Regions from separate parts of the Micromonospora palythoicola genome, predicted to be linked through region 3. Evidence: predicted binding sites of a transcription regulator. Region 3 holds the regulator's gene; each other region holds the start of a gene.
The links. Region 3 encodes HspR, which represses chaperone genes until heat shock. Its sites were predicted from a motif close to TTGAGTNNNNNNNACTCAA; they were not measured.
Positions count from the first base shown of each region.

Region 1 (10,474 bases), on a different contig from region 3:
ACGGCCGCCTTCGCCGTCTCCACCTCGACGATCGGCTGGTTCAGCTCGATCGTGTCGCCCACCTTGACCAGCCAGGCGAGGATCTCGCCCTCGGTCAGCCCCTCGCCCAGGTCGGGCAGGTTGAATTCCTTGATCCGCGACATGCCGCTCACCAGCCGAAGGTGCGGTCGACGGCGTCGAGCACCCGGTCGAGGTCGGGAAGGTACTCCTCCTCCACCCGGGCCGCCGGGTAGGGGGTGTCGAAGCCGGCCACCCGCAGCACCGGCGACTCCAGCGAGTAGAAGCACTCCTCGGTGATCCGGGCCGCGACCTCCGCACCCATGCCCAGGTTGGACGGCGCCTCGTGCACCACCACCGCGCGGCCGGTACGGCGCACCGACTCGTACACCACGCCGAGATCCAGCGGGGAGAGCGTGCGCAGGTCGATGACCTCCAGGTTCCGTCCGTCCTCGGCGGCGGCGGTCGCCGCGTCGAGGCAGGTACGCACCATCGGGCCGTACGCGAGCAGGGTGGCGTCGGTGCCGGCCCGCGCGACCCGGGCCGCGTGCAGCGGGTACGCCTCGGACAGCGGGGCGTCCAGGTCGACCGGCCCCTTCTCCCAGTAACGCCGCTTCGGCTCCAGGAAGACGATCGGGTCGTCCGAGGCGATGGCCTGCTGGATCATCACGTACGCGTCCTGCGGGTTGGCGCAGGACACCACCTTCAGCCCGGCGGTGTGCGCGAAGTACGCCTCGGGCGACTCGGAGTGGTGCTCCACCGCGCCGATGCCGCCGCCGAACGGGATCCGGATCACCATCGGGATGTTGAGCTTGCCCCGCGACCGGTAGTGCATCTTCGCCACCTGCGACACGATCTGGTCGTACGCGGGGTAGACGAAGCCGTCGAACTGGATCTCGCAGACCGGACGGTAGCCCCGGATGGCCAGGCCGACCGCGGTGCCGATGATGCCGGACTCGGCCAGCGGGGTGTCGATCACCCGCTGGTCACCGAAGTCCTTCTGCAACCCGTCGGTGATCCGGAAGACGCCGCCGAGCTTGCCGACGTCCTCGCCCATGATGACGACCTTCGGGTCGTTCTCGAGCGCCCTGCGTAGGCCGGCGTTGAGGGCCTTGCCGAGGGTGAGGGTCTCCGTGGCCATCAGTGCACGCTCCCCTCGAACGACTCCAGGTACCGGCTGAACTGCTCCCGCTGCTGGTCGAGCAGCGGGGACCCGTTGGGGTAGACGTGGTCGAAGATGGTGCCCGGCTCCGGGTTCGGCATGGCTAGCACCCGCTCACGCAGGTCCACCGCCTCGCGGCGGGCCTGCTCGTCGACCTCGCCGAAGAAGCCGGCGTCGGCGATCTTCTCCCGCTCCAGGAACGCCTTCATCCGGGCGATCGGGTCCTTGGCCTGCCACGCCTCGACCTCGCTGGCGATCCGGTAGCGGGTCGGGTCGTCGGAGGTGGTGTGCGCGCCCATCCGGTAGGTGTACGCCTCGATCAGGCTCGGGCCCTGCCCGTGCCGGGCGTTGTCGAGCGCGTGCCGGGTCACCGCGTACGTGGCCAGCACGTCGTTGCCGTCGACCCGGATGCCGGGGAAGCCGAAGCCGGCGGCCCGCCGGTACAGGGGGATGCGGGTCTGCCGCTCCAGCGGCTCGGAGATGGCGTACTGGTTGTTCTGGCAGAAGAACACCAGCGGTGAGTTGAACACGCCGGCCCAGACGAACGCCTCGTTGACGTCGCCCTGGCTGGTTGCGCCGTCGCCGAAGTAGGCGATCACGGCCTCGCCGTCGTCGGTGCCGGTCCGGCCGTCCATCGCGACGCCCATGGCGTAGCCGGTGGCGTGCAGGGTCTGCGCGCCGATCACGATGGTGTACATGTTGAACTTGAACTCGTTCGGGTCCCAGCCACCCTGGTCGACCCCACGGAACAGGCCCAGCGGCATGATCGGGTCGATGCCACGGCAGTAGAGCACGCCGTGCTCCCGGTAGGTCGGGAAGGCCATGTCCTGGCTACGCAGCGCCCGGCCGGAACCGACCTGCGCCGCCTCCTGGCCCAGCAGGCTCGCCCAGATACCCAGCTCGCCCTGTCGTTGCAGGGCCGTCGCCTCGGCGTCCAGCTTCCGGACGAGCACCAGGTCGCGGTAGAGGCCGCGGTACTCCTCGTCGGTGAAGTCGACGCGGTACTCGGTGCCGTCCGGGCCGGTCACGCTCTCGATCCGCTCGCCCGAGGGCGTGAGCAGCTGCACCAGCTCCGGATCGCCGGTCGTGGCCTTCCTGGATCGGGGTGCGGCTCGCCGGCCGCGGGCCGGAGCCCCGGGGTCGCCCTTTGCCATCCGTCTCTCCCTGTCGTGTCTGCGTCGGCACCGGGGGGTCACCCGGCCGCGCGACTCGTGCGCCCGTCCCGGCTGGTGCCGGGATGGTTCCTGGCGGCCGCGCCTGACCCCGGTAGGGGTTGCCGCGCGGCATGAGCCGGATTCTGGCCGAACCCGGTTCGGGAGCGCCGGTGCCCAGTCGCGCCTACCGCGTGGGTGCGCGGAGGTCGCGGCTGCGCTGCCGCCGTGGCTCCAGTTTCGCATCAGAGGTGAGGCGTCCCACACCCCGCCCGCCCCGCATCCGGTGGCCGGCCCGCTTCGTTACCCGAAGTGCCGCAGTGTCGGGTCGAGCGACTCCCGGCCGTTCCGGTGGTGGTTCGTCACCATTCGGCCAGATACGCGTGTCGACACGCGGTGTGGTCTTGGCTGACGCAGAGTCACTGCCCCAGGCTGATCGCGCGGGTCGGCTGCCGCTTCCGAACGGCCCGCGAGGGCGCCCGGACGGCGGCCTCGACCAGGGGTGACGACGAGGGGGTGCGTGGTGTCCGAACCAGGTGAAGGCCCGGGCGCGCCGGTCCTCGGCCGGCATCGGGCGCCCGGCTACCGGCGCGTGGTGGGTGCGCACCGGGCCGTGCGTACCGCCGGGCCAACCCGGGGCTATCTGCTGACGGTGGCGCTGCTGGCGGGCACCGCCTCGATGCCGGTTCTCGCCGCGATCAGCACCGGCTCCGCGACGGTCGGCAGCACGGCGCTGCCGGACGGCAGCACGCCGTTCATCCCGACACCCTCCGTCGGACCGGTAGTGGTCCCACCGCCACCCAGTGGCTCGCCGACCTCCATCGTGACCGCGGTGCCCTCGGTCGAACCGGCGGCGCCGCCGGTCATCCCCGTGGTGCCGACGCCCCGGCCGGCGATCATCGGTACACCGGTCGAGCACACGCCGGCGCGTCGCCCCGGCGCGCCGGCCACCGCACCGGCCCCCCGGACGCCCACCAGCACACCGGCCCCTCGCCCGGCGCCCGTCCCGTCCCGGACACCCTCACCGGCCCCGACCAGCGGCTCGCCCACCCCGACCGCCTCGCCCACGCCGACATCCTCGGCCGATCCGACCGCCTCGGCCGATCCGACCGCGTCCAGCGACCCGCCTCCCGCGGGCCCGGGCCCGTCGACCGATCCCTCCGCGTCCGCCGATCCGGGCCCGTCGAGTGATCCTTCCGCGTCCGCCGATCCGGGCCCGTCGAGTGATCCTTCGGCGTCTGCCGATCCGGGCTCGTCGGACGGTCCTACCGCGTCTGCCGAACCGACCACGTCGAGTGACCCGGAGCCGACGACCGACCCGGGTGCGTCCAGCGGTCCTTCCGCGTCCGCCGGGCCCACCGTGCCGGGGGGTCCGAGTGGCGGTGGGTCCGCGCCGGAACCCCCACCGACCAGCATCGTGACCGAGCCGGCTGTGCTCGGCACACCCGAGCGCAACGGCAGCGCCCGCGCCCGGTCCCGGCCGCGGTAGCGGTGTCGGCCCGGCGGCTGCCCGGCGACGCCGTGCGTCCGGCGGTCCGGTGAGCGTAGGTGCGGGTCAGCCGTCGTCGGCGAGACGGTGCCGGTTGGCCTCGATCCAGGCGTCCAGGGCCGCCGGATCGTCCGGGTCGACGCCGTCGGCCATCAACTGGGCCACCGCGGCGGTGGCCGGGCTGCGCCGCTCGCCGGTCGCGTAGAGCCGGACGAACTCCGGCACCATCTCCTCGATCGCCGCGTCCGTGGCGGCAGCCGCCGACTCGGGCAGCCCGCGCCGGTGGGCCGCGTACCCGGCCCAGGCGCGCAGTACCCGGGGCAGCATCGCCGCGTCGTCCATGTCGAGTACGGCACGGCGGTGCACCCAGTCGAGCAGGAAGAGGCCGGCGACGGTCGGGCTCCACCGCAGCGGGTCGGCGTCGGGGAAGGTGGCCGCGTGGTCGAGCAGCAGGCCCAGACAGAAGTGCAGCGAGGCCAGTTCGGCGTCGTCGACCGCGTCCAGTCCGGCCCGGGCTGCGTCCGGTGAGCCCAGGAAACGACGGATCTCCGCGGCTCGCTCGGCGTCGGGCAACGGGTCGTCGGCCTGCCGGGGCGGTGGTGCGGTCGCGGCCGGCAGCACCGCCAGCCGGGCCCCGACCAGCGCCCGGTCGGTGGCGAGTGAGGCGGCACCGGGCAGCTGGCCCAGATGATCGGTCACGGCGAGATGCCGGCTCACCTGGTCGCGCATCCGGGTCGGGCTCTCCTCCCGGAACCAGGTCAGCTCGTCCTCGGCGCACAGTTGCCTGACCTGCTCCAGGATCCGGCCGGCCGGACCGCCGACGAAGACGTCCTTGGTGATGCCGATGTTGTGGTCGATCAGGGCGACCAGGGCGTGTTCCGGCCCTCCGGTGGCATCGTCGTAGGCGAACGTGGCCAGGTAGGAGGTCTGGTCGCCGTACACGTCGCCGTATGCCCAGGTGCCGGTGACGTGCACCTTGCCGAGCTGCCCGGACCAGGCCGGCGCGGTCGCACCGGGCCGCACCCGGTCGGCGCCCGCCGCGTCCGGCACCAGGGCCGCGAAGACGGCCCGGACCGTCGTCGCCGCGACCGCCCGCCGTCGCGAGGTGGCGGCGAGGAACTCGCCCACGAAGTCGCGCACCGCCGCCTCCCGGTCCGTCTCGGCGACCTCGTACACGCTGCCGAGCAGGGCCGCACCGAGCATCTCCGCGTCGAGGGCCGAGTCGAGCTTGGTCACGTCGCGTGCGGCGTGCAGCACCGCTTCGTAAGGGGTCTGTGGCGTGGCCATGACTCGACCCTACGCCGATCGCGCGGGGTCCAGGAACGTTCGGCGGCCGGGTCAGCGGTGTCGGGCCACCTCGAGGACGGTGCGCGCGTCGGCGTGCGCGGCGATCACCGCCCGCACCGGGGCCAGCACCTGCTGTTCGCCGACACCGGCGACGGCCCGGGCCAGCCGCGCCTCCGCCCGCTGTCGAGCCTGCCGCGCCGCCCACCTGACCAGGGGTCGGGTCAGTGCCGCGACGAGCGCCCCGGTCAGCAGTCCACCGAGCAGCAGCAGGGTCGGCACCGGTACCTCACCGACCATCGGGTGCCGCAACTCCGGCAACCCGAGTGCCCGCATCGCGTAACCGAGGACCAGCCAGCCCAGCCCGGCCGCCGCGGCGAGCGTCACCAGCCACTGCACCCCGCCGACCAGTCGCCACCAGACACGGGGACGGTCGACGCCGAGATCGGTGCCGGCCAGCGCGCCGTCCAGGGCGTCCGGCAGGTCGCCGAGGCGGGACCGGGCCGCCGCGGCCATCGCGTCCGGCCAGGCGTTCGGCAGCCCGGCCCCGGCCCGCTCGGCGACCGTCCGCAGGGCCAACGCCAACGCGGACTTGTCGGCCGCGTTGGGCTCGGGTACCGAGGTCGCGGCCACCAGGCTCGCCGCCGGGTCACCGCCGGCCCGCCGGTCGGGCAGATGCAGCCGGCGCAGCGGATCGGCCCGCAGCCGCCGCCAGAGCCGCAGCAGGGGCCAGCCGGTGGCCGCCGCGGCGCGATGCCGGTACGCCTGCTCGACCGCCGCCACGACGGTCGGCACTCCCGCCGCCCTGCACAGGGCACGGTCCAGCGCGGTGACCGCGGGATCGTCCGCGGCGAGCGCCGTGCGGGGCGCGCCGACCATGTCGTCCAGCGCGTCGACGACGGCGTCGACGTCACCGGAGAGGCGACGCAGCGCGGCCTGTCGTTCGGCGACGGTACGCTCCAGCGCCGCCCGCAGCCGCTCCGGGCCGTCCGGGTCGGCGACGGTGGTGGCCAGCAGCGGCACCTCGGCCAGCCCGTCCGCGTCGAGCAGGCGGCGCAGGTCGGCCAGCACCCGGGGCACCTCGGCCGGAGGCAGCCGGTCGGTCTGGTTGAGCACGACGACCGTCACGTCCCGGTGCCGGTGGAACTCGCGGAGGTAGCTGCGGTGCACCACCCGGTCGGCGTACTTCTGCGGGTCGACCACCCAGACCACCAGGTCCACGAGGCCGAGCAGCCGGTCCACCTCCAGTCGGTGCGAGTGCTCGACGGAGTCGAAGTCCGGCAGGTCGAGCAGGATCAGCCCGTGCAGCGTGGACTCGTCGTCGCCGTCGAGCAGGCTCTCCCGGACGAACCGGTGGCGGGGCAGCACGCCGAGCCAGTCGAGCAGCCGGGTGCCTCCGTCGAGGGGGCCCCAGACGCAGGCGTGCGTGACACCGGTGGTGGGCCGGCGTACCCCGACGGGTGAGAGGTCCATCCGGGCCATCGCGTTGAACAGGCTCGACTTGCCGCTGCCGGTGGCGCCGGCCAGCGCCACCACGGTGTGGTCGCGCGACAGCGCCAGCCGGGTGCCGGCCCGTTCGACAAGGGTGCGGGCCGGCACCAGCGGGGTGTCCGGTAGGTGCCCGTCGACGATGCCGAGGAAACGCCGCACCGCCTCCAGCCGGGCGACCAGTTGATCGGCATCCACCCGCCCGTCGGCGATCCGCAACGCCTCGCGGAGGCGTCCGCCCATGCCGGTCACGGCCGCTCCCCATCGGTCACCGGGGCGTCGACGCCCGTCGTCTGGGCGCTGAGCACGGGCGCGGCGTCGGCGAAGCCGCTGCGCAACCGGGCCGCCTCGACCCGTTCGGCCGCCTGGCGCAGATCCGTCGCGGTCCGGGCCGGGGGTCGGGTCTGCCGGGTCCGGGTGAGATAGCGGGTGGCCTCGTCGTCCAGCAGCACCGTCACCCGCTCCAGCAGGTCCTCGCGGGCCTTTCTGGCCAGCGTACGCACGGCCTGGTCGCCGAAGATCGCCTGAAGCACCGCCTGGCCGGCGAGGGTGGTGCCGGCCCCGGTGGCGACCTCCAGCCCGGTCGGGATGAAGGCGGTGGAGGCGAAGACAGCGATCATCACGGCCAGTCCGGTGGCGTTGACCGCGTACGCCGCCGTCCGGGCCACGAAGCGCCGGTCGCCACCTTCGGCCCGGACCAGTTCCAGCACGCCGCGCTGCCAGTCGCGGACCAGCCGTTCGGCGCGCTGCGGCAGGTCGGCGGCGTGGTGCGCCAGGTCCGGTTCGAGCAGCGCCGCGCCGGCCGGGTGCGCCTTCCATCCGGTGTACGCGTGCTCGGCCGCCTCAGCGGCCACCCCCCGCAGCAGGGTGACCAGTTGCGACTCGATCGCGTCGCGCAGCTCGACGGCGGGGGCCGGGCGGCGGGAGAAGGCGGCCATGACGCGGTCCCGCAGCCGGCCGATCCGCGCCTCGAGGGTGCGGAAGAGGTCGCTGGTGCCGACGAACTCCTGCCAACGGGCGAGCACCTCGCCACGGAGCAGTCGACCGTCGCGCAGCCCCTGCTCGACGGTCCGGTTCGCGGCCCGGTACGCCGCGCGTACCCGGTCGTCCAGCGCGTCAGCGGCGGTGACCTGCTCGTCGACGGCGAGGGCCAGGCTCTCGACGGTGGGTTGCAGCAGGGCCAGCGCGCCGCCGAGGGTCTGCCGGACCACCGCCGCGCGGGCCTCCGCGTCGGCGGCGAGCCGGGCGAACCAGTCGGCCAGCGGTGCGGTGCTGCGGCCCGGTAGCAGCCCCTGCCCGTCGATCCAGGTCTCCGTGAGCACGAACAGCGGCGCGGCGTCGAGGCCCTGCTCGGCGAGCATCTCGGCGAGATGGGCGGCCACCTCGTCGCTCGCCTCCGTGGGCACCCGGTTGAGTACCAGGGCGAGGACGGCACCCCTGGCTCGGGCGTTGTGCAGCAGTTCCCAGGGGACGGCGTCGGCGTACCGGGCGGCGGTGGTGACGAAGAGCCAGAGGTCGGCGGCGGCGAGCAGTTGGTTGGCCAGGGCCCGGTTGGCGTCGACCACCGAGTCGATGTCGGGGGCGTCCAGGAACGCCAGCCCCGGGGGCAGCGCCGGTGCGGTGACCAGGTGCAGGGTGCGGGGATCGTCGCTGGGCTGGTTGGTGCGGGTCAGCCCGGGCAGCAGCTCGCCCCGGCGGAACCAGGCCGAGTCGGCCGGGTTGCAGACCAGCACCGGCGACCGGGTGGTGGGTCGCAGCACGCCGGCCGCGCTGACCCGGGCCTGCACCAGGCTGTTGACCAGGGTCGACTTGCCGGCACCGGTGGATCCGCCGACCACCACGAGCAGCGGAGCGTCGAGGCGGGCCAGGCGGGGCAGCAGGTAGTCATCGAGCTGGTCGGCGAGGGCGGCGACGGTGCGTGCGGCCAGCTCGGCCGAGGGCAGGGCCAGCGGGAACCGGGCCGCCCCGATCGCGGCGCGCAGACTGGTCAGGGCGTCTGGCAGGGTGTCGTCCCCGGTGGGCGCGGGCCGGTCCTCGCCGGCGCCGGTGGACCCGGTGCGGGCTGCGACGGCGGGCGCGCCGGACGGTGAGGCGGAATCGCCGTGCGTCGTCACCGCTAAAGCGTGCCCGACCGACACAAGGTAAGACAACCGGTCGGTAGGACTGGTGAGTTGCGTCGATCCGACTCAACCTTGACTTGACGATTCCCGGGGGCGTGGCACTATTGAGTCAAGTTCACTCAACTTGAGGTGGGGTCGCTGCGGACGGCAGGTGCCGCGCAGCGGGACGGGAGGGCCCGTCACCTGCTCAACGTAACGAAGCGAGGAAGCGAAGATGGCACGTGCGGTCGGTATCGACCTCGGCACGACGAACTCCTGCGTCAGCGTTCTGGAGGGCGGTGAGCCCACCGTCATCGCCAACGCTGAGGGCTCGCGGACGACCCCGTCGATCGTCGCGTTCGCCCGTAACGGCGAGGTGCTCGTCGGTGAGGTCGCCAAGCGCCAGGCGGTGACGAACCCGGACCGGACGATCCGCTCGGTCAAGCGGGAGATCGGCACCAACTGGTCCGTCGACATCGACGGCAAGAAGTACACCCCGCAGGAGATCTCGGCCCGGACGCTGATGAAGCTCAAGCGGGACGCCGAGGCCTACCTGGGCGAGCAGATCACCGATGCGGTGATCACCGTCCCGGCCTACTTCAACGACGGCCAGCGTCAGGCCACCAAGGAGGCCGGCGAGATCGCCGGCTTCAACGTGCTGCGGATCGTGAACGAGCCGACCGCGGCAGCCCTGGCGTACGGGCTGGACAAGGGCTCCAAGGAGCAGACCGTCCTGGTCTTCGACCTCGGCGGCGGCACCTTCGACGTGTCGCTGCTGGAGTTGGCCGAGGGCGTCATCGAGGTCAAGTCGACCAGCGGTGACAACCTCCTCGGTGGTGACGACTGGGACCAGCGGATCATGGATCACCTGGTGAAGACCTTCCGGGGCGAGCACGGCATCGACCTGTCGCAGGACAAGATGGCGATGCAGCGGCTCAAGGAGGCCGCCGAGAAGGCCAAGATCGAGCTGTCCGCCGCCACCACCACCAACATCAACCTGCCGTACATCACCGCCGGGGCGGCCGGTCCGCTGCACCTGGACGTGACCCTCAGCCGGGCCGAGTTCCAGCGGATGACGCAGGACCTGCTGGACCGCTGCAAGGGCCCGTTCGAGCAGGCCGTGAAGGACGCCGGGATCAAGATCTCCGACGTCGACCACGTGATCCTCGTCGGTGGCTCGACCCGGATGCCGGCGGTGACCGACCTGGTCAAGCAGCTCACCGGCAAGGAGCCGAACAAGGGCGTCAACCCGGACGAGGTCGTGGCGGTGGGCGCCGCCCTGCAGGCCGGCGTGCTCAAGGGCGAGGTCAAGGACGTCCTGCTGCTCGACGTGACGCCGCTGAGCCTGGGCATCGAGACCAAGGGTGGCATCTTCACCAAGCTCATCGAGCGCAACACCACCATCCCGACCAAGCGCTCCGAGGTGTTCACCACCGCCGACGACAACCAGCCGTCGGTGCTGATCCAGGTCTTCCAGGGCGAGCGTGAGATCGCCGCGTACAACAAGAAGCTCGGCACCTTCGAGCTCACCGGCCTCCCGCCGGCCCCGCGCGGCGTGCCGCAGATCGAGGTCACCTTCGACATCGACGCCAACGGCATCGTCAACGTCCACGCCAAGGACCTGGGCACCGGCAAGGAACAGAAGATGACGATCACCGGCGGCTCCTCGCTGCCGAAGGACGACATCGAGCGGATGCGCCGGGACGCCGAGGAGCACGCGGAGGAGGACAAGCGCCGCCGCGAGGAGGCCGAGACCCGCAACGTGGCCGAGGCTCTGCAGTGGCAGACCGAGAAGTTCCTCGCC
Region 1 covers NZ_JBAGKI010000005.1:409-10,882, reverse strand. Annotated here, with positions in the region: gene V5O40_RS03460 (dihydrolipoamide acetyltransferase family protein) at 1-143, opposite strand, end outside; gene V5O40_RS03455 (alpha-ketoacid dehydrogenase subunit beta) at 149-1,138, opposite strand; gene pdhA (pyruvate dehydrogenase (acetyl-transferring) E1 component subunit alpha) at 1,138-2,313, opposite strand; gene V5O40_RS03445 (hypothetical protein) at 2,950-3,378, opposite strand; gene V5O40_RS03440 (hypothetical protein) at 3,866-5,086, opposite strand; gene V5O40_RS03435 (GTPase) at 5,138-6,814, opposite strand; gene V5O40_RS03430 (GTPase domain-containing protein) at 6,820-8,685, opposite strand; gene dnaK (molecular chaperone DnaK) at 8,906-10,474, shown strand, end outside.
Region 1: the regulator HspR is predicted to act here: its motif matches at 8,796-8,814, upstream of V5O40_RS03430 (GTPase domain-containing protein).

Region 2 (10,474 bases), on a different contig from region 3:
CACCGTCGAGCGTGCCACCAAGATTCCGTTCGGTCCGTCGAGTCACGAATCAGGAACCGGATCGAGAAGGAGAGCAATTCGATGCGCAGGTCAACCCGGTCGCGCCGACCAACCGGTAACGCGCGGACCAAGCGACTTCTGGCCGTTGGCGCCACGCTCGCTGTCTTCGGCGGCGTCGTCGCCGTGACCCAGATCTCGTCGGCCGGTGACCGACGGTCAAACCAGCAGCAGCGACCGGTGGCGGCCGAATGCGTCGCGCCCAGCCCCGGCGCCACCGCGCCGCCGGCTCGCGGTGCCACCACGACCCGCACCTGGCAGAACGGCCGCTGGGTGGTCAACCACTGGGGCGACGGGCAGCAGACCGTCGAGGAGTGCCAGGAGACCCGCGACGGCACCGATGACGCGACCACCGGCGCCCTCGCGGTGGCCTGCCCGGACGTGGTCAGCCGACTGCCGCAGGTGCCCGACCGGGCCCGCGCCGAGGTCGACCGCAACCTGAACGCGTTGCAGACCCAGATCACCGAGGCCGACGAGCGGCTCGCCAGGGAGGGCGACAGGGGCGAGGGGTTCATCCGTAACGCCATCCTCAACCCGCTGGCCAGCAAGCGTCGGGCGACCCTCGGCCGGATCACGATCGCCATCGACCGCTTCGGCCCCCGGCCGCGCGGCCTCGGCAACCTCGCCACCTGCCAGGTGCAGCCGGTCGACAACAACAACGGCGGCAACAACGGTGGCAACAACGGCGGTGGCAACAACGGCGGCGACAACGGCGGTGGCAACAACAACGGCCTGGATGTGCTGGCGAACAACTGTGACAACAGCCAGCTTCAGGCGCACGACGGTTTCCAGAACGGCAACCGCTGCATCAGCACCGCCTTCGGCGAGGTCGGTGCCGCGGCCAACAACCCGTCGCTGCTGATCACCGACTTCCCGCAGGAGATCAACCGCAACGAGGGCTTCTCGATCCAGGTCAGCACCCGCAACCTCGTTCGGGACCGGTTCCTGCCGGCCGGGCAGGGCGGCTACTACCTGGAGAGCTCGCTGCTCAACGGGCAGGGCCTGACCCGTGGCCACTTCCACACCGCCTGCCGGATGCTGAACAACACCGACGAGGCGCCCGCGCCGGAGCCGGTGCCGGCCTTCTTCGTCGCCACCGAGGACGGTGGCGGCGGGGCCGAGCCGGACCAGGTGACCATCCAGATCCCGGGCCTGCCGGACTCCGGTATCGCACAGTGCGCGGTCTGGGCCGGTGACGGTTCGCACCGCATCCCGATGTCGGAGCGGGCCAACCAGACGCCCGCCTTCGACGCGGTGCGTATCCAGGTCAACTGACAGCGAACACGCGGCGGGGCCGCCCGGAATTCCGGGCGGCCCCGTCACATGCCGGAAAGCCGAGCAAACCTGTGGTAACCCGGCCCCGGGCCGCGACATACCCGACCCAAACCGTTCCGAGCGGTATTCTCGCTGCTCAGCGGTTCTTGTACGCCTCGGTCACCTCGACCGGGATGCGACCCCGCTCGGAAATCTTGTAGCCGTTCTGGATCGCCCATTCGCGGACGGCGCGGTTCTGCTCGCGGTTCATTCCGGGGGTGCCTGAACCGATGGTACGACGTGGGTTACGGCCCGTGTCGGCGGCGCCACGGCCGAGCCGCCGGCCGGCATTGATAAACGGATCCAGCGCCTTGCGCAGGACGCCCGCGTTCTCGTCGGAAACGTCGATGGTGTATGCCACGCCATCCAGGCTGAACTCGACCGTGCGGTCGGCCTTTCCGCCGTCGAGGTCGTCGGTCAGCACCGTGATTACTTGTTTGGCCATCGTGGATTACTCCCTGTGTCTGGCGGGGTGTGCTCAAAGTTTGACTGATCGTCCGCCAATTGCGCAACAAAAGCGCTTCCGGCGGCGGTTCGCGTTTTGCGCGGCATCGGAATCCCCGATTTCGGATCTGCTCCGCGTGGGCACGGCCCGTCGCGGCGGCCGGTCGACGCCGCCGCGGCGGCCGGCGGGCCGTGTGCCGGGTCACACCGAGGAACAACCTGGGCCCGCCGTGACTTGAGCCAGACACGCTCAACCCAACGCGATAGCAGGTGTTCGATGGCAACTCTTCCGGTACTTCCACTGACCGACGCCGTGCTGCTGCCCGGCATGGTCATCCCGGTGACCCTCGACCCGACCACCCAGGCCGCGGTCGACGCGGCCCGGGCCACCGGCGACCGCCGGCTGCTCGCCGTGCCCCGCCTGGACGGCGAGTACGGCTCCGTCGGCGCGATCGCCACGATCGAGAAGGTGGGGCGGCTGCCCAGCGGCGAACCCGCCGCGGTCATCCGTGGTCTGTCCCGTGCCCGCATCGGCTCGGGTGTGCCCGGCCCCGGCGCCGCGCTGTGGGTCGAGGCGACCGAGATCGACGAACCCGCCCCCGCTGGTCGGGCCCGCGAGCTGGCCCGCGAGTACCGCGCGTTGATGACCTCCGTGCTCCAGCAGCGGGGCGCGTGGCAGGTCATCGACGCGATGGAACGGATGACCGACCTCTCCGAACTGGCCGACTCGGCCGGTTACGCCCCCTGGCTCAGCCCGGGGCAGAAGACCGAACTGCTGGCCGCGCCGGACGTGACGGCCCGGCTGGAACTGCTCGTCGGCTGGGTCAAGGACCACCTGGCCGAACAGGAGGTCACCGAGCAGATCAACTCCGACGTCCGCGAGGGGCTGGAGAAGTCGCAGCGGGAGTTCCTGCTGCGGCAGCAGCTCGCCGCGATCCGCAAGGAACTCGGCGAGGACGCCCCGGACGGTTCCGCCGACTACCGGACCCGCGTCGAGGCCGCCGACCTGCCCGAGAAGGTACGCGAGGCGGCGCTGCGCGAGGTCGGCAAGCTGGAACGGGCCAGCGACGCCTCCCCGGAGGCGGGTTGGATCCGTACCTGGCTGGACACGGTGCTGGAGATGCCGTGGAGCACGCGTACCGAGGACAACACGGACCTGGCCGCGGCGCGGGCCGTGCTCGACGCCGACCACGCCGGCCTGGCCGACGTCAAGGACCGCATCCTGGAGTACCTGGCGGTGCGCAACCGGCGGGCCGAGCGCGACCTCGGGGTGGTCGGCGGTCGTGGCTCCGGTGCCGTGCTGGCCCTCGCCGGCCCGCCCGGCGTCGGCAAGACCAGCCTCGGCGAGTCGGTCGCCCGGGCACTCGGCCGGACGTTCGTCCGGGTCTCCCTCGGCGGGACCCGGGACGAGGCGGAGATCCGGGGACACCGCCGCACCTACGTGGGCGCGCTGCCCGGCCGGATCGTGCGGGCGCTGCGTGAGGCGGGCTCGATGAACCCGGTGGTGCTGCTCGACGAGGTGGACAAGGTCTCCGTGGGGTACGCCGGCGACCCGGCGGCGGCCCTGCTGGAGGTGCTCGACCCGGCGCAGAACCACACCTTCCGGGACCACTACCTGGAGGTCGACCTCGACCTGTCCGATGTGCTGTTCCTGGCCACCGCCAACGTGGTGGAGGCCATCCCCGGCCCGCTGCTGGACCGGATGGAACTGGTCACCCTGGACGGGTACACCGAGGACGAGAAGGTGGCCATCGCCCGCGACCACCTGCTGCCGCGCCAGCGGGAGCGGGCCGGGCTGACCGCCGACGAGGTCGACGTGGACGCCGAGGCGTTGGCCCGCGTTGCCGGGGAGTACACCCGCGAGGCCGGCGTACGGCAGCTGGAGCGGGCCCTGGCGAAGATCATGCGGAAAGTGGCCGTGGCCCTGGCCGACGACCCGACGCCGGTCCGCGTCGCCGCCGACGACCTGGTCCGCTACCTGGGCCGGCCGAAGCACACGCCGGAGTCGGCGGAACGCACCGCGACACCGGGCGTGGCCACCGGACTGGCGGTCACCGGCGCCGGGGGAGATGTGTTGTTCATCGAGGCGACGAGCATGGAGGGTGAGCCGGGGCTGACCCTCACCGGTCAGCTCGGCGACGTGATGAAGGAGTCGGCGCACATCGCCCTGTCCTACCTGCGCGCCAACGGCCGCCGCCTCGGCCTGGACCCGAACGCCCTCGCCGGACGGCGGATCCACCTGCACGTCCCGGCGGGCGCGGTGCCCAAGGACGGCCCCAGCGCCGGCATCACCATGGTGACCGCGCTAGCGTCGCTGGCCAGCGGCCGGCCGGTACGCCCCGAGTTCGGAATGACGGGCGAGGTGACCCTCTCCGGCCGGGTGCTGCCCATCGGCGGCGTGAAGCAGAAGCTGCTCGCCGCCCACCGGGCCGGGCTGACCGAGGTGATCATCCCGGCCCGCAACGAGCCGGACCTGGACGACCTGCCCACCGAGGTGCGCGAGGCGCTGACCGTGCACACCCTGGCCGACGTCGCCGACGTCCTCGCCCTGGCGCTGCGCCCGGCCGAGATCGACCCGGCGTCGCTGGGCGGGCAGCGCGTGACGGCCGCCTGACCGTGCTCGCGCCCCCGGTCACCCGACCGGGGGCGCGTCACGGCGAAGCGGCGACGGAGTCTCCGGGTGCGGAGGGGACCGGACTCAGCGGCGGTCGCGGCGGTCGCCGCCGTCGAAGCGGCCCTCGGGACGTCCCTCGCGGTCCCGGCGGACGGTGGCCTTACGGCCCTTGATGGTGCTGCCACGCAGCCCGGCGATGACCTCGTCGGCCACCGCCACGGGCACCTCCACCAGGGAGAACCGATCAGCGATCTCGATCGAGCCGATGTCCCTGCCCCGGACCCCGGTCTCGCCGGTGATCGCACCCACCAGATCCTGCGGGCGTACCCCGGCCCGTCGGCCCACCCCGATGAAGACCTGGGTGGTGCCGGCGGTGCGGGGACGCGCCGGCCGGCGCTCACCCCGGCCCTCGTACCCGGCCGCCCGGCCCTCCCGGGGCGGGCGGACCGCGACCTGCGGGATCTCCTCCTCGGCCTCGTCGGAACCGGGCAGCGTCGCCTCGTGGGCCAGCTTCACCGCGGCGAGCGCCACCTCCATCAGGTCGAACTCGTCGCTCAGCGTCTCGACGATCACCCGGAACGGATCCAGGTCGTCCTCCAGCAGGCTCTCCCGCAGCGCGGCCTGGGTCAGCTCCAGGCGGCGGGTCCGTAGGTCGGCGACCGTGGGAATCTTGTCTATGGTGATCCGCTGGCCGGTGACCCGTTCGATGGTCTTGAGCATCCGGTGCTCCCGGGGCTCGGCCAGGGTGATCGCGACCCCCTCCCGACCGGCCCGGCCCACCCGGCCGATGCGGTGCACGTACGACTCGGGCGCCGACGGCACGTCGAAGTTGACCACGTGGCTGAGCTGCTCGACGTCGAGCCCACGGGCCGCCACGTCGGTGGCGACCAGCAGGTCCGCGGTGCCGGCGCGCAGCCGCCCCATCACCCGGTCCCGCTGTTCCTGGCTCATGCCGCCGTGCAGTGCCTCGGCCCGGTAACCGCGACCGTTCATCGTCTCGGTGAGCCGGTCCACCTCCTCCCGGCTGCGGCAGAACACGATCGCCGCGGTGGGGGACTCGACGTCCAGCACCCGCCCCAGCGCCGCCGGCTTGTGCGCCCGTGCCACCAGGTACGCGCTCTGCCGTACCCGGGGGGCCTCGCCGGCCACCGGCTGCTCGCGGGCGATCAGGATGCGTACCGGGTCGGTCAGGTGCGCTCGGGCCATCCCGTCGATACGCGCCGGCATGGTGGCCGAGAAGAGCACCGTCTGCCGCTGCTCGGGGGCGTGTTCCAGGATCGCCTCGATGTCCTCGGCGAAACCCATGTCGAGCATCTCGTCCGCCTCGTCGAGCACCACCGTGGCGAGGTTGCCCAGCCGCAGCGTGCCCCGGGCGATGTGGTCCAGGGCGCGACCTGGCGTGGCCACCACGACGTCGACCCCGGCGTCCAGCGCCCGCAGTTGCCGACCGATCGGCTGCCCTCCGTAGATCGGCAGCACCCGGGCACCGAGGTCCTTGCCGTAGCGGTGGAACGCCTCGGAGACCTGCACCGCGAGTTCCCGGGTCGGCACCAGCACCAGCGCGACCGGGTCCTCGCCGGCCCGGTCGTCGGGCATCCGCTGCAGCAGCGGCAGGGCGAACGCCGCCGTCTTGCCGGTGCCCGTCGCCGCCTGCCCGAGCAGATCCCGGCCGGCCAGCAGCGGCGGGATCGCCTCCCGCTGGATCGGCGTCGGCTCCTCGTACCCGAGCGCGGCGAGCGCGGCGAGCAGCTCGGGCCGGAGGCCGAGGTCCGTGAAGGCGGGCGGCTCGGTGGACGGGTCGGGCAGTACGGACGTGGAACTCATGGGTCAAGCCTTTCATCACGCCCACCGGTCCGCTGCGGCGACCACCCGAAGATGTGCGCGGGGTCGCCCGAGGCGGCGCGACCACGGACGACGCGGGCTCATCGACAGCTGATCGGCAACCCGGGCGGGGACCTGCGGTGACCTAGCATCGGGTCGTGACAGTCACGGTGCCGGCCGGCGGCCCGCAGGAGGCTCTCCTGCGGCGGGTGATCGCGTACTTCGCGGCCAACGGCGTCGGCGACACGAGTCTGCGTACGCTCGCCGCGGAGATCGGCACCAGCCACCGGATGTTGATCTACCACTTCGGCTCCCGCGAGGGGGTGCTCACCGCGATGGTCGAGGCCGTCTGGCGGACCCAGCAGGAACTGCTCGAATCGCTGCTCCGCGAGGTGATGGACGACCCGTACGACGGCGCCTGGCGGTTCTGGGTCCGGCTCGCCGACGACCGGGCCTTCGCGCCGCTGTTCTTCGAGATGTCGGCGGCGGCGATGCAGGGGCACGGGTGGGCCGATGCGCTGCGCACCTGGATCACTGTCTGGACCGACCAGCTCGGTCGGTTCTTCGAGCAGGTGGGCCACCCGCCCGGGCGGGCACGGACACAGGCGCGGATGGCGATGGCGATGACCCGGGGCGTGCTGTTCGAGTTGGCGCTCACCGGTGACCGGGCAACGGCCGACGCCACCATGGCGGCCTTCCTGGATTCCACGCGTCCGACCAGCCGAGCCGGGTGACCTCTCGCCGCGGCCGGTGACCCGGTGACGCGTTCGGTCGTGGGCGGACTCAGTGACGTGGGCGGTTCACCTCGGTGCTGACGAACCGGGCGAGTTCCGCCGCGAGCCGGCGGGGCTGGTCCTCGGGTATCAGCGTGTAACTGTCGTCGATCTCGACCAGCCGGCCCCGCCGAAACAGCGCCGCCAGCCGGGGCCCGTGCGACCGGGGCATGAGCTTGTCCTCGCGGGCCCAGACCACGAGGACCGGCCGGTCGAACGACGCCACCCGGTCGGGCAGGGCCCGCAGTTCCGCCTTCGACGGGGTGGACAGCGCGAAGGTGCGCAGGTCCCGTCGGATCGCCCGGTCCTGCTGCGCGGGCCGGAACCAGGCATCCATCACCTCGTCGGGAATCGGGTACTTGCTCATCCATCCCCAGGCACCGGGGGCGCGGCGGAACCAGCCGAACCGCTGCAGGTGCATCGACAGCCGGAGCGCACCGGGCAGTCGCGCGCTCTTCGCCACCGCCCTGCCCGGTCTTCCCGGTGGGAAGTTGTCGAACGCCTCGCAGGCGACCAGCGCCAGAGCGGCGATCCGGTCGGTCGGTCCGTCGGCCACGAGGAACTGCACGCCACCCCAGTCGTTGGCGACCAGGGTCACCTCGCGCAGGTCCAGCGCGTCGAGCAGTTCTCCCACGAGCGCGGCGACGCCGCGGTGGGTGACCAGCTCCGGTCGGGCCATCGGTCGCCGGTGGCTGCCGAGCGGCAGTGTGGGGCAGACGCAGCGCACGGCCGGACCGAGTTCGGCGACCACCCGACGCCACAGTGTCGCGTCCATGTTCACCCCGTGCAGCAGCACCAGGACCGGTCCGTCACCGCCGGTGTCGGTGTAGTCGATCGTCCCGGCGGTCAGGGTGATGGTCGGCATCGACCGGGCCTCCTGTCGATCGGGCGTACCTCCGCGGCACGGTCATGTACCGAATGGTACATGACTCGGTCGGGTCCGTTCTGTCCGTCGCCGAGGCGGTGCCCGCCCGTCGGCGTGTTCTGCCACGCCTTAGGGGTATACGGGAGTATTGCTCAGACTCATCCGGATCGGTGACGTTACTTTCTGTTACGAGCGATCATCGCGGCCGCAGAGAGGACCGATCATGCGAGTGCCCAGCCGAAGCCCGGGACACCGATCCGGTCCTGCCGTCACACCAGCTCGCCGTCGCCCCCGTGGCGTCGTGCGACCGCTCGCCGCGGCCCCGCCCGACCTGGCGGCCTACCGCGACGCCGTGGCCGAGCTGTTGGTCGAGGTGAGCGCGCTGGCCGGAGAGGGCAGCGCGAAGGCCCGTCAGGTGCTGATCGACCAGCGACTGCGGGAGCCGGCCATCGTGCGGGTGCTCGACGCCACCTCCCAGGGCCTGATCGGAGCCCGCGAGACCCTGCTGCTGGAGATGGCCCGCTACCAGCCGAACGAGCGCAGCTCCGCCACCGACCTGGCCGCCCTCGTGCGGATCTACCTGCTGTCGCGGGTCGACGTGATGTGGTGGCGCGACGCGGCCACGTTCCTCACCGACACGCAGGTGAACCACAGCGCCGAGCTGGTGGACCTCGAATGGCTGCGGCGCCGGGACCTGCTGCGGTTCCAGTACACCGAGCAGCCCCGCACGATCGTCGGCCGGGGCGTGCGGGCGCTGCGTCGTCGGGTGCTGCCCGACGCCACGCCGCGTACCGCCGGGCTGTTGTTCCGCCGGGCCCGCCGCGAGGTGATCGCGCTGCTCAACGACATCGGGCGTGAATTCGCCGCCGCCACCCCGGCGGGCGCCCCGCCGCTGTGGGTGACCAGCCTGGTCCGCAGCGCCGAACACCAGTACCGGTTGCGACGCCTCGGGTACGCCGCGATGGTGCCCAGCGGCCACTGCCTGGGCTGGGCGGTGGACGTGGAGATGGACTGGTACCGCCGCTTCGGTGTGCGCGAGACCCTGGCCGGGCTGCTGCTGAACCGGCAGCGAGCCGGCGAGATCAACGTGATCGACGAGGGGCAGGCGTGGCACATCTGCCTCGCGCCGTCGGCGGCGCTGCGGCTGCGCCGCGCGTACGAGGCCGAGATGGGGATCTGACGATGTGCGGGATCATGCTCAGCATCGGCCCGGAGGCCGATCCCGCCATCTTCCGGCGAATGCTCGGCACGCTCGCGCCACGGGGCGAGGTGACCGAGACCCGGCACGAGAACGGACTGCTCGCCGGAACCCGACGGCTGCGGGTGGTGGACCGGGAGCGCGCGGTGCAGCCCTGGGTCTCCGCCGACGAGCGTTGGCTGCTCTGCTACAACGGCGAGGTCTTCAACCACCACGAGCTGCGGACCGAGCTGACCGCTCTCGGCCACCGGTTCCGTAGTGCCAGCGACACCGAGGTGGTGCTCGCCGCGTTCGAGCACTGGGGCGAGCGGATGGTGACCCGGTTGCGCGGCGAGTACGCCTTCGTCGTGGTGGAACGGGCCACCGGGCGCGCGTACCTGGTTCGGGATCCGCTCGGGGTCAAGCCGCTGTACTGGGCGTGGACCCCGGGCTGCCTGCACCTCGCCAGCGAGATCAAGGCGCTGGTCCGGCTGGGCGCGCCGGTGGCCGAGGTGCCGCCGGGGCACCATGGCTGGGCCGACGCCGACGGTCAGGTCCAGCTACGACCGTACGTGGATCTGCTCGCCCTCGGCGCGGGCCGGCCGGTGGTGGCGGACCCGGACGAGGCCGCCCTGCTCGTCCGGGCCGCCCTCACCGACAGCCTCCGGGTGCGGTTGGACACCGATCTCACGGTCGGCGTGGTGCTCTCCGGTGGCCTGGACAGTTCCCTGGCGCTGTTGCACGCGGCGCGGTACCACCCGGACTGCGTCGCCGTCACCGTCGGCGTGCCGCAGAGCCCCGACCTGGCGTACGCGCGGCGGCTGGCGAAGGACCTCGGGGTCGCGCACGAGGTGGTGGAGTTGCGTCCGCGCGACATCCGCCTGGCGGACGTGCGGGAGGCGATCCGGATATCGGAGCTGACCGAGTACGGCGACATCATCAACGCCGTGGTCTCCGTACCGATCTTCCGCAGGATGCGGGAACTCGGCGTCAAGGTCGTGCTCACCGGGGACGGATCCGACGAGCTGTTCGGCGGTTACCCGATGTATCACGAGGTCGGCCCGGAGGCGTCCCGGCGACTCTTCCTGCACAAGATCCGGAACCTGTGCCGGACCGAGTTGCAGCGGGTCGACCGCACCAGCATGGCCTTCGGCGTCGAGGCCCGGGTGCCCTTCCTCGATCTCGCGCTCGTCGAGTTGGCGATGCGGTTGCCGATCGAGTTGAAGATGCGGGACGGCCAGGAGAAGTGGATCGTCCGGCGGGCGTTCGCCGACCTGCTGCCCGACTACATCCGGCGTCGGCCGAAGAACCCCATGTCGTACTCCTCCGGGCTGCACGAGCGGACCCGGCTGTACAAGCCGCTCTTCGCCCGCCTGCACCGCTCCTTCGGCTACCACCTGCTGGAGCCG
Region 2 covers NZ_JBAGKI010000032.1:11,480-21,953, forward strand. Annotated here, with positions in the region: gene V5O40_RS16160 (hypothetical protein) at 238-1,332, shown strand; gene V5O40_RS16165 (histone-like nucleoid-structuring protein Lsr2) at 1,469-1,816, opposite strand; gene lon (endopeptidase La) at 2,093-4,429, shown strand; gene V5O40_RS16175 (DEAD/DEAH box helicase) at 4,514-6,253, opposite strand; gene V5O40_RS16180 (TetR/AcrR family transcriptional regulator) at 6,409-6,984, shown strand; gene V5O40_RS16185 (alpha/beta fold hydrolase) at 7,034-7,888, opposite strand; gene V5O40_RS16190 (DUF5715 family protein) at 8,112-9,068, shown strand; gene V5O40_RS16195 (asparagine synthetase B family protein) at 9,071-10,474, shown strand, end outside.
Region 2: the regulator HspR is predicted to act here: its motif matches at 2,051-2,069, upstream of lon (endopeptidase La).

Region 3 (10,474 bases):
CGTACGCGGGTGTCGACGTTCCGGGGCGAGCCGAGTTTCAGGCGACGGCCGGCCGGGGGAAGCCGGCACCCGCACCGAGCCACCGAGGGTCAGCCGGGGCGGTCGGTGGGCGGCTGCGTGCCGGGCTGCTCCGGACCGTCGGCCGGCGGGGTCTGCCCGCTCGGCTGGCCGCCGGGGGCCGACGGATAGCCGGGCTCGGCCGGCTGCTGCGGGGTGGCCGGGTAACCGGGTTCGCCCGGCGTGGTGCCCGGGTAGCCGGGGGCCGGCGGGTAGCCGGGCTGGCTCGGGTACGCACCACCGGGCGTCGGCGGCTCCCACTGCTGGGTCGGCTTGCGGAAGAACTCGTTCGCCTTCGGCAGTGCCAGCAGGATCAGCGCCACCAGCAGCGAGATCAGGCTGATCACCCCGAGCAGGATGCTGACCGGGGTGGTCCAGCTGGGCAACGCGTCTTCCAGCCGACGCTGGATCTCCTCACCGCTGGGCATGTCACCGCTGGTGTCGCCGGGCGTGCCCAGGTTGCCGGCGAACCCGCTCAGCTGACCGAACCCGGTGCAGCAGAAGAGGATGCCGCCGACGATCCAGGTGGCGATCCGGGCGCCGTTCTTGCCGCGCAGGTTCATCAGACCCAGGCCGAACAGCGCGAACGCCGCCACCAGCAGGAAGATTGCGGTGCCGACGCTGACGAGGACCACGACGTCGGCGACGTTCTGCGCCCCCTCGACGGTGGAGTCGCGGTATGCGTCGTCCATCACGTCGCGGACGGTGCCGATGGTGGACAGCGAGATGATCACGCTGATCAGTTGGCAGATCGCGAACAGCAACAGCAGGTAGGTGGATATCGTCACCACGCCCGGTCGCGACCGGGCCGGGGTGTTCTGAGGATCGACCATCTTTCTCCCTTCCTGGAACGCGCTTCACCGTATCGGCAACGGGCCATTCCGGCACGGCGCGACGCCGAGCGGTGGGCGCGCCACCGGCCAGCCGGTCGGTCGGGATCGATCAGACGGGCGTTTCCCCGCTCAGGAGCCGCTCTGCGGGTGGACGGTCACCCCGTCGCCGTCCAGCCGTTCACCACGGGCCATCGCCCAGCCCGCCTCGCCGTACGCCTCGAAGGTGAGCCGCGCCCCGCCCGGGGCCCGGTAGTCGTGGTAGCGCATGGTGCCGCTCGGCGTCAGTCCGATGGATCCGGATGCGGTGTACCGGGCCTGGCCCGACTCGTGCCAGCTGTAGCTCCGCCCGCCGGACTTCACCACCGGCGCTCCCGGCGTGACGGTCGCGTCACGCGGCGCCGACTCCCAGAGCACCAGTTCGAACGCGGGGCTCTCGGCGACCGAGAGCCGACGCCGACCACCGTGCTCGTCCAGGTCGTCGAGGAGGTGCTCGGCCCACCTCCACTCGCCTTCCACCAGGCGGATCGACCCCCGCACGGCATAGGTGGCGTCACCGATCTCGACGATGTCCCCGACCTCGATCCGCCTCGGGTCACGTCGCTGCCCGCCGCCGTACCCCTGCTGCGGCCGACGGTCCGCCGTCGACCGGCCACGCCACCAACGCAGCGCGAACCCGGCGACGGCCAGCCCGGCCAGGCAGCCGGCCACCAGGTACACCGTCGTCCCGTCCACCGGTCACCTCCCGAGACAGTTCGGCGGAGACGTCGACCATGATCCGGGCAGCTGCCGCCCGCCGCCACCCGGCTACCGGTCGGCCTGATCCGCTCCGCCGGAACCCGCACCGCCCGGCTCACCACCGCCGGGGGCCGCCGGCCCGTCCGACGTCGGTGGATCAGGCGGAGTCTGCGGGTCGGCCGGCGGGTCCGCCTGGTGCGGGAAGTGCCCGGCCGGATCCGGACCGGGCACGCGGTACCCGGGCATCGCATACCCCGCATCAGGGGCCCCATACCAGGGCGGTGACGGATAACCCGGCGGATACCCCGGCAGCGGTGCGTGACCGGACGGCGCGGGATAGGCGGGGTGGCCCAAGGGCACCGGGTAGCCGACCAGGTAGGCGTTCGGTATGTCGCGCCCGGGCAGCGGCCAGGCCGGCGCGGGGTCGGTGCGGGGCACGAACCAGCGGTGCGCCGGCGGCAGCGCCAGCAGCAGCACCACCGCCGCCGTGAGCAGGAACACCAGCAGCACACCTAGACCCGTCAACGGGAGGAACACCTCGAACGCGTTCGGCTGGTCGTACAGAGCCTCCATGAAGTTCGACTCCGGCCAGAACTCGTCGTCCGGCGGCGGAACCTCCTCCGGGTACGTCTCGTCGACGTACGGCCCGTCGGCAAGTGCGAACGCCAGACCGAACGGGACCAGGAACGCGCCGGCACAGCCCTGGACGACGCAGAGCAGCAGTTGGAGGCCGCCGGCCACGAACACCATCACCCGGGCGGTGTTGCTGCCCCGGAGCACCCAGCCTGACGTGAGCCCCAACCAGAGCGCCAGCAGCAGGGCCGGCACACCGAAGACCGTCGCCATCATGACGGTGTTCCAGCGCTCCGCGCGTACCTCGTCCGGGTCGGCGTCGGGCACCTGCCGCAGCGCCTTGTCGATCGCGTCGTTCCAGTCGACCGCCGCCAACACCAGCAGGGTGACGAGGCCGAGCAGGATCAGCACGGTGGCCAGTTGCAGCCAGAAGGCCACAGTGACGGTACCGGGGCGCGGCGGCCGGGGCGGGGGTACGGCTGCCGACGGTTCGGCGGTCGCGGTCATGTCGCGGACGGTACGGACCGTCGGCAAGCCCCGGCAGCCCCGTTCGGGTGGATCCGAACGGCGGTCGGATCAGGTGGCGGCGAGTCGCTCGACGGCGTACGCGCCCACCGTGGTGCTTCCCATCACGCAGCCGGTCATCGTGCTCAGCTCGGCGGCGTCGCCGCGCAGCGCCGTCCAGGCCGCCCGCCCGGCCGCCGGGTCGAGCCGCTCCAGCAGGGTGGCGGCGTACACGCGACCCGCGGGGGCGCTGCCGGTGAGCAGCCGGTCGAGCAGGTCGCGTACCTCCTCCGGTCGGTCGGTCACGGCCGCCGCGACGCGCTGGTACGCCTCGGTCTCGGGCAGCAACGTGCCCGCGATCCCGACCCGACCGAACGCCAACGTGTTGGCGTGACCGAGCTCCGCGACGGCTCTCGCCAGCTCCGATTCCTTCTTGCGGCGCATCCCGAACATCTCTCCATCCTCGCCCCGGGAGCCCGCCTCCGCCCGTCGGAGGCGGGCCCGGCGCGACGGGCTCAGCCGGACGTGACCGACAGAGCGTCCTTGCTGTCCCGCAGGTCGACCCGCACCGTGTCGCCGTCGCGGACCTCGCCGGCGAGCAGCGCCCGGGCGAGCTGGTCGCCGATCGCCGACTGGACCAGCCGGCGAAGCGGGCGGGCACCGTAGATCGGGTCGTACCCGTGCTCGGCGAGCCACCCACGCGCGTCCTCGGTGACGTCCAACGTCAACCGGCGGTCGGCGAGACGCCGGCTCAGCCGCGCCAGTTGAATGTCCACGATGGCCCGCAGGTCGTCACCGTGCAGGGCGGCGAAGACCACGATGTCGTCGAGCCGGTTGAGGAACTCCGGCTTGAAGTGCGACCGGACCGTGGCCAGGACGCCCTCGCGGCGCTGCTCCTCGGCCAGCGTCAGATCGCTGATGACCGCCGAACCCAGGTTCGAGGTGAGGATCAGGATGGCGTTGCGGAAGTCGACCGTACGCCCCTGGCCGTCGGTGAGCCGGCCGTCGTCGAGCACCTGGAGCAGGATGTCGAACACGTCCGGGTGGGCCTTCTCCACCTCGTCGAGCAGGATCACCGAGTACGGCCGGCGGCGCACCGCCTCGGTGAGCTGGCCGCCCTCCTCGTAGCCGATGTAGCCGGGCGGTGCGCCGACCAGGCGGGCCACCGAGTGCTTCTCGCCGTACTCGCTCATGTCGATGCGGACCATCGCCCGCTCGTCGTCGAAGAGGAACTCGGCCAGCGCCTTGGCCAGCTCGGTCTTGCCGACACCGGTCGGGCCGAGGAAGAGGAAGCTGCCGGTCGGGCGGTCCGGGTCGGCGACTCCGGCCCGCGCGCGCCGGACGGCGTCCGAGACCGCGGCGACCGCCTCGGACTGGCCGACCACGCGTCCGCGCAGGGACTCCTCCATCCGCAGCAGCTTGGCGGTCTCACCCTCCAGCAGCCGGCCGGCGGGGATGCCGGTCCAGGAGGCGACCACGGCGGCGATGTCGTCCGCGCCGACCTCCTCCTTGAGCATCGCGCCGGCGGACTGCAGCCGGGCCAGTTCCTCCTCGGCGGTGGCCAGGTCGGCCTGGAGCGCCGGGATCCGGCCGTACCGCAGCTCGGCGGCGCGTTCCAGTTCGCCGTCGCGCTCGGCCCGTTCCGCCTCGCCGCCGAGCCGTTCCAGCTCCTCCTTGGCGGTGGAGAGCTTGGTGATGTGGCTCTTCTCCAACTGCCACCGCTCGGACAGGGCGGTGAGCTGCTCACGCTTGTCGGCCAGCTCCTTGCGTAGCCGCTCCAGTCGCTCGGCGGAGGCGGCGTCCGGCTCCTTGGCCAGCGCCATCTCCTCGATCTCCAGCCGGCGCACCGCGCGCTCGATCTCGTCCACCTCGACCGGCCGGGAGTCGATCTCCATCCGGAGCCGGGACGCCGACTCGTCGACCAGGTCGATCGCCTTGTCCGGCAGGAACCGGTCGGTGATGTACCGGTCGGAGAGGGCGGCGGCGGCGACCAGCGCGGCGTCGGTGATGCGTACGCCGTGGTGCACCTCGTAGCGCTCCTTGAGCCCGCGCAGGATGCCGATGGTGTCCTCCACGGTGGGCTCACCGACCAGCACCGGCTGGAAGCGCCGCTCCAGCGCCGGGTCCTTCTCGATGTGCTCGCGGTACTCGTCGAGTGTGGTCGCGCCGACCATGCGCAGCTCACCGCGGGCCAGCATCGGCTTGAGCATGTTGCCGGCGTCCATCGAGCCCTCGCCCTTGCCCGCGCCGACGACGGTGTGCAGCTCGTCGAGGAAGGTGATGACCTGCCCGTCGGAGTTCTTGATCTCCTCCAGGACGGACTTCAACCGCTCCTCGAACTGGCCCCGGTACGACGCACCGGCGACCATCGCGCCGAGGTCGAGCGAGACCAGCTTCTTGTCCCGCAGCGACTCGGGCACGTCGCCGGCCACGATCCGCTGGGCCAGGCCCTCCACGATGGCGGTCTTACCCACCCCGGGCTCGCCGATCAGCACCGGGTTGTTCTTGGTACGCCGGGACAGCACCTGGATCACCCGACGGATCTCGGAGTCCCGCCCGATCACCGGGTCGATCTTGCCGTCCCGGGCGCTGGCGGTCAGGTCCACGCCGTACTTGGTGAGCGCCTGGTAGGTCTGTTCCGGGTCGGCGGTGGTCACCCGACGATCGCCGCCGCGTACCGTCGGGAAGGCGGCGACCAGGCTCTCCTCGGTGGCACCGGCGGCCTTGAGCGCGGCGGACACGGCACCGCCGACCCGGGCCAGCCCGGCGAGCAGGTGCTCGGTGGAGGTGTATTCGTCGCCCAGGGGGCGGGCAATCTGCTCGGCGGCACCGATGGCGTTGACGAACTCACGGGCCAACGTCGGCTCGGCGATGCTGGACCCGCGTGCGGCGGGCAGCCCGTCGACGGAGCGCTGGGTGGCGCGGCGCAGCTCGGCCGGGTCGGCCCCGACGGCGCGCAGCAGGCCGGCAGCGGTCGAGCCCTCGGTGTCCAGCAGCGACAGCAGCAGGTGCCACGGTTCGACGGTGGCGTGCCCCCGCTGGTTCGCCAGGGCGACGGCGCCGGTGATGGTCTCGCGGCTCTTGGTGGTGAGGCGTTCGGTGTTCATGGGCTCCCCTGGATCGGTGTGTCCACTGGTACCGACAGAACCAGAGTTGAGTCTATTCCACTCAACCTGAGCGGTGTGAGCTGTATCACTTGTCGCACGTCACTCCATCGATCGACCCTCGGCGACGGCGAGCAGCTCAGCTCCCCCGTGCCGGCGGAGGACTCGCGGGACGACCCCCGGTACTTCTACTCGTGGCCGGCGGTCGTGGACGCCTGGTTGGTGGAGATGCTCCGCCCGGTGGACCTGCTGTCCCGGGTCGTGGTGTCGGCGGTGACCGAGCCGGACGTAGGCGGCCTGGTCCACATCGACGCCGGCCCGTTGGGTAACGAACCGTCGCCGTACCACGGCTTCGCCCTGCCTGACCGGCGAACGCTGCGGATCGTCCTCGACCCCGAGCGGGGCTGCCTGGTCGCGGTGACCGTGAGCCGCGTCGGCCGGCCCTCACTGACCTGCCGCCTCACCGGGCTCGCCTGAGCCGTCCGGCGGCCCGGCGCGCATGTCGTACCCGCTGCGCCGGCTCCGTACGTCCGGCGGCGTGCCGGTAGCGTTGCCGGGGTGCGAGTACGTGTCGAACAGACTGCCTTACCGGGGATCGGTGTCCGCCACGAACTGGTGACGGAGTCCGGCCGTCGCCTGGGCGTGGTCTCCCATCGCAGCGGCCGTCGGGACCTTGTCCTGTACGACCCGGACGACCCGGACGCCAGCGCGGCGGACATCCCGCTCACCGATGACGAGGCGGAGGCGCTGGCCGACATCCTCGGCGCGTCGCTCATGCTCGGCCAACTCTCCGGGCTGCGCGAGCAGGCCGCCGGGCTGCTCACCGAGCAGATCGCCATTCCGGCCTCCTCGCTGTACGTCAACCGGCCGTTGGGGGACACCAAGGCCCGGACCCGCACCGGCGCCTCGATCGTGGCCGTGCTGCGCAACGGCGAGGTGAACGTCTCGCCGGCTCCATCGTTCCGGTTCGCCGCGGGCGACGTGGTGGTCGTCGTCGGGACCCGGCACGGCCTCGACGCCGTGACGGCCATCCTCGCCGACGGCGATCCGGACGGCTGAGGCGCGGATGCACGAGACCACGACCCTGCTTGTCGAAGTCGGCGCCCTGCTGTTCCTGCTCGGTCTGCTCGGGCGGCTCAGCCGCCGGATCGGCCTGTCACCGATCCCGCTGTACCTGCTCGCCGGACTCGCCTTCGGCCACGGCGGCATCGTGGAACTCAACGCCAGCGAGGAATTCTTCGCCGTCGGCGCGGAAATCGGCGTGATCCTGCTGCTGGTGATGCTCGGCCTGGAGTACTCGGCCACCGAACTCGTCGGCAACCTGCGGGCATCCGCGCCCGCCGGGCTGATCGACGCCCTGCTCAACGCCTTGCCGGGGGCGGCCTTCGCGCTGCTGCTCGGTTGGGGCTGGGTGTCCGCGGTGGTGCTCGCCGGGATCACCTGGATCTCGTCCTCGGGGGTGATCGCCAAGATCCTCGCAGACCTGGGCCGGCTCGGTAACCGAGAGACACCCGTGGTCCTCTCGGTGCTGGTGATCGAGGATCTCGCGATGGCGTTCTACCTGCCCCTGGTGACCGCCCTGCTGGCCGGCGTGGGCGTGGCTAAGGGCGGTATCGGTCTGGGCATCGCGGTGGTGACCGTCATCGCGGTGCTCGTGGTCGCCGTCCGGTACGGCAAGCAGATCTCCAGATTCATGTCGGCCGACGACGCCGAGGCGCTGCTGCTCGGTGTGCTCGGACTGACCCTCCTGGTGGCCGGGATCGCGGCGAAGCTCCAGGTCTCGGCGGCGGTCGGCGCGTTCCTGGTCGGCATCGCGCTGTCCGGCCCGGTCGCCCACCACGCCACCGAACTGCTCACTCCGCTGCGGGACCTGTTCGCCGCCGTGTTCTTCGTCTTCTTCGGCCTGGTCACCGATCCTCGGGGCATCCCGCCGGTGCTGCTGCCGGCACTGCTGCTCGCGTTCGTGACGATGGGCACGAAGACGTTGACCGGTTACCTGGCGGCCCGGCGGGCCGGAATCGCCGAGCCGGGACGCTGGCGGGCCGGGTTGGCACTCGTACCCCGGGGCGAGTTCTCCATCGTCATCGCCGGGCTGGCGGTGGCCGCCGGCGGCGTCGATCCGCAACTGGCGGCGCTCGCCACGGCGTACGTACTGATCACGGTGGTGACCGGGCCGATGCTCGCCCGGTTGCCGGACCTGGGTTGGTTCAAGCAGTGGTTGCGGTCGCGGGCCCGGGCCCAACGGGCGCAACGGGCACCGGTGGCCGACCGGGCGTGACCGCTCACCGGCCGGTGAGACCGTCCGGACGGCCCCCGTCGACCAACAGATGCCGAATTGCTTCCCGCAGGGTCTACCGGTACTCACCGGTACCGCGTTAACGTGTCGCCCCAGCAGCCAGGTTCCCGGTGGGCGCACGCCCCCGCGGGCGGAAGCGGAAGGTTGGCCGGTGAGCGTGCAGGAGTCAGCGTTCCACGGCTTCGCCAACCCCGTCGATCCGACCCCGGCGGAGTTGCGAGCGTGGGCCTACCAACCCGACTCGGTCCCGTTGACGTCGATGCCGCCGGACTGGGACCTGCTGGTCTCCGGTGACCGGCTGGTGATGACGCTGTTCGAACTCGCCATGGACACCCGCTGTCCGGCGCGTCGGTTCGCGCTGCACTGCCTCTACATCTACGCCGCCGACGGGATCCGGACGAACTTCCGGGCGCACCCGAAGCGTCGCTTCCGGAAGCTCGTCGACCAGGCCGAGCGCAACGGCGACGAGTTGATGCGTACCTGGGCGCACAACAGCCGGGTACTGCTGACCCGGCCGGAGCTGTTCGTGTACCGGGAGTGGTGCGAGGGCGGGCTGGTCCGGGAAAATCGCCGGCTCTGAACGTGCCGAACGGGCCGGGACCCCCCGTGGCTCCCGGCCCGCACGTCGGCGGATCGTCAGCGCGACCCGCCCCGCTCACGACGGTGCTGGTCACTGCGCACCTGGCCGGCACCTCGGCCGACCTGACCGCGTTCCGCCGCGACCCGGTCGACGGATCTGTCGTCCTGACTCTGCCCGGAGAGACGTCCCTTGGTGATCCGGTCGAACCGACGCTGGACGCTCTCGGCCAGGTCGTCGAGGCGTTGCTCCGTCTGCTCGGCCACCTTTCTCGCCGCTTCCGTCATGGCTCCCCCCGCCAGATCGGAGTCCGGATTGAGTTGGTTTAGACGTGATTTCTGAAGGCTAGTCGGGACAACCCGTCCGGCGCTCGGGTTTGCGGAAACACGAGCGCCGCGGAGACGCGGAAGGGTGTGGCTCCGCCTGGCGGAGCCACACCCTTTCGGCGATGGCGGGCGTCAGCGCCCGGGGCTGCGTCGGGGACGCCAGACCACCAGGGCGGTCGAGGTCTGGTTGGTGGGTACGAGATCCCGGCCGGGGAAGCGGGCCAGCGACTCCAGCTCGGCCATCCGGCGGTACGCGGCGTCGAGTTCCGCCTCCAGTTGGGCGACCCGCTGCTGCGCCTGCTCCAGCAGTCGCTCCAGCCCGATGATCCGCTTGATCCCGGCGAGGTTGACGCCGTCGTCCTGGCTGAGCCGCTGCACCTCGCGCAGCAGCACCACGTCCCGGACGCTGTACCGTCGACCACCACCGGCCGCCCGGCCGGCCTGCACCAGGCCGAGCCGGTCGTACTGGCGCAGCGTCTGCGGGTGCATCCCCGCCATCCGCGCCGCGACCGAAATCATCAGCACCTTGGCCTCGTATGCCGGGTCATCCGAGCCGACGAACCCGTCCATCCCGCTCACCTCCGCACCGCTTCACCGATCAACCGAACCGACGCACCCGCGCGTCGAGATGTTCCCGGGCCGCCGGCGGGGTCTGCTCGGCGAACGTCTCCAGAGCGGCCCGTGCCTCGTCCGAGATCCGCGCTGGCACCACCACGTCGAGGGTGACCAGCAGGTCGCCGGCCTGACCGTCCCGGCGGCTGACACCCTTGCCCCGGGCACGCAGGATGCGACCGCTCGGCGTACCCGGTGGCACCCGCAGGGTCACCGGACCGTCGAGCGTCGGTACCCGCAGATCGGTGCCGAGGACGGCCTCCGCGAACGTGATCGGCACGGTGAGCGTGAGGTCGTCGCCGGTGCGCCCGAACACCTCGTCCGGCCGGACCTTCACGTGCACGAACAGATCACCCGCCGGGCCGCCGCGCTCACCCGGCTCACCCCGGCCGGCCAGCCTGATCCGCTGGCCGTCGGCCACCCCGGCGGGGAAGCGGACGTTGAGCGTACGGGTCTTGGTGACCCCGCCGGTGCCCTGGCACTCCGGGCACTTCTCGTCCACCACCGTGCCCACGCCCTGGCAGTTGCGGCAGGGCTCGGAGAAGCTGAACGCGCCCTGGTTCCGGTTGGTGACCCCGGCGCCGTGGCAGACCGGGCAGGTGCGTGGCACGGTGCCGGGCTTGGCGCCGTTGCCGTGGCAGGTGTCGCAGACACCGGGTGCCCGCAACGTCAGCGGCAGGGTCACGCCGCGTACCGCGTCGTCGAAGTCGAGCGCCACCTCGGTCTCGATGTCCCGGCCCCGGGCCGGACCGGGCGCGCCCGCACCCCCGCCGCCGGAGAAGATCGAGCTGAACAGGTCGGAGATGTTGCCGCCGGCGAACCGGCCGCCACCTGACTGCGCGCCGCCGAACAGGTCG
Region 3 covers NZ_JBAGKI010000006.1:454-10,927, reverse strand. Annotated here, with positions in the region: gene V5O40_RS04145 (hypothetical protein) at 90-890, opposite strand; gene V5O40_RS04140 (DUF4178 domain-containing protein) at 1,020-1,622, opposite strand; gene V5O40_RS04135 (hypothetical protein) at 1,695-2,705, opposite strand; gene V5O40_RS04130 (hypothetical protein) at 2,775-3,155, opposite strand; gene clpB (ATP-dependent chaperone ClpB) at 3,218-5,809, opposite strand; gene V5O40_RS04120 (hypothetical protein) at 5,885-6,283, shown strand; gene V5O40_RS04115 (cation:proton antiporter regulatory subunit) at 6,365-6,865, shown strand; gene V5O40_RS04110 (cation:proton antiporter) at 6,873-8,084, shown strand; gene V5O40_RS04105 (hypothetical protein) at 8,254-8,682, shown strand; gene V5O40_RS04100 (hypothetical protein) at 8,739-8,945, opposite strand; gene V5O40_RS04095 (heat shock protein transcriptional repressor HspR) at 9,138-9,575, opposite strand; gene dnaJ (molecular chaperone DnaJ) at 9,604-10,474, opposite strand, start outside.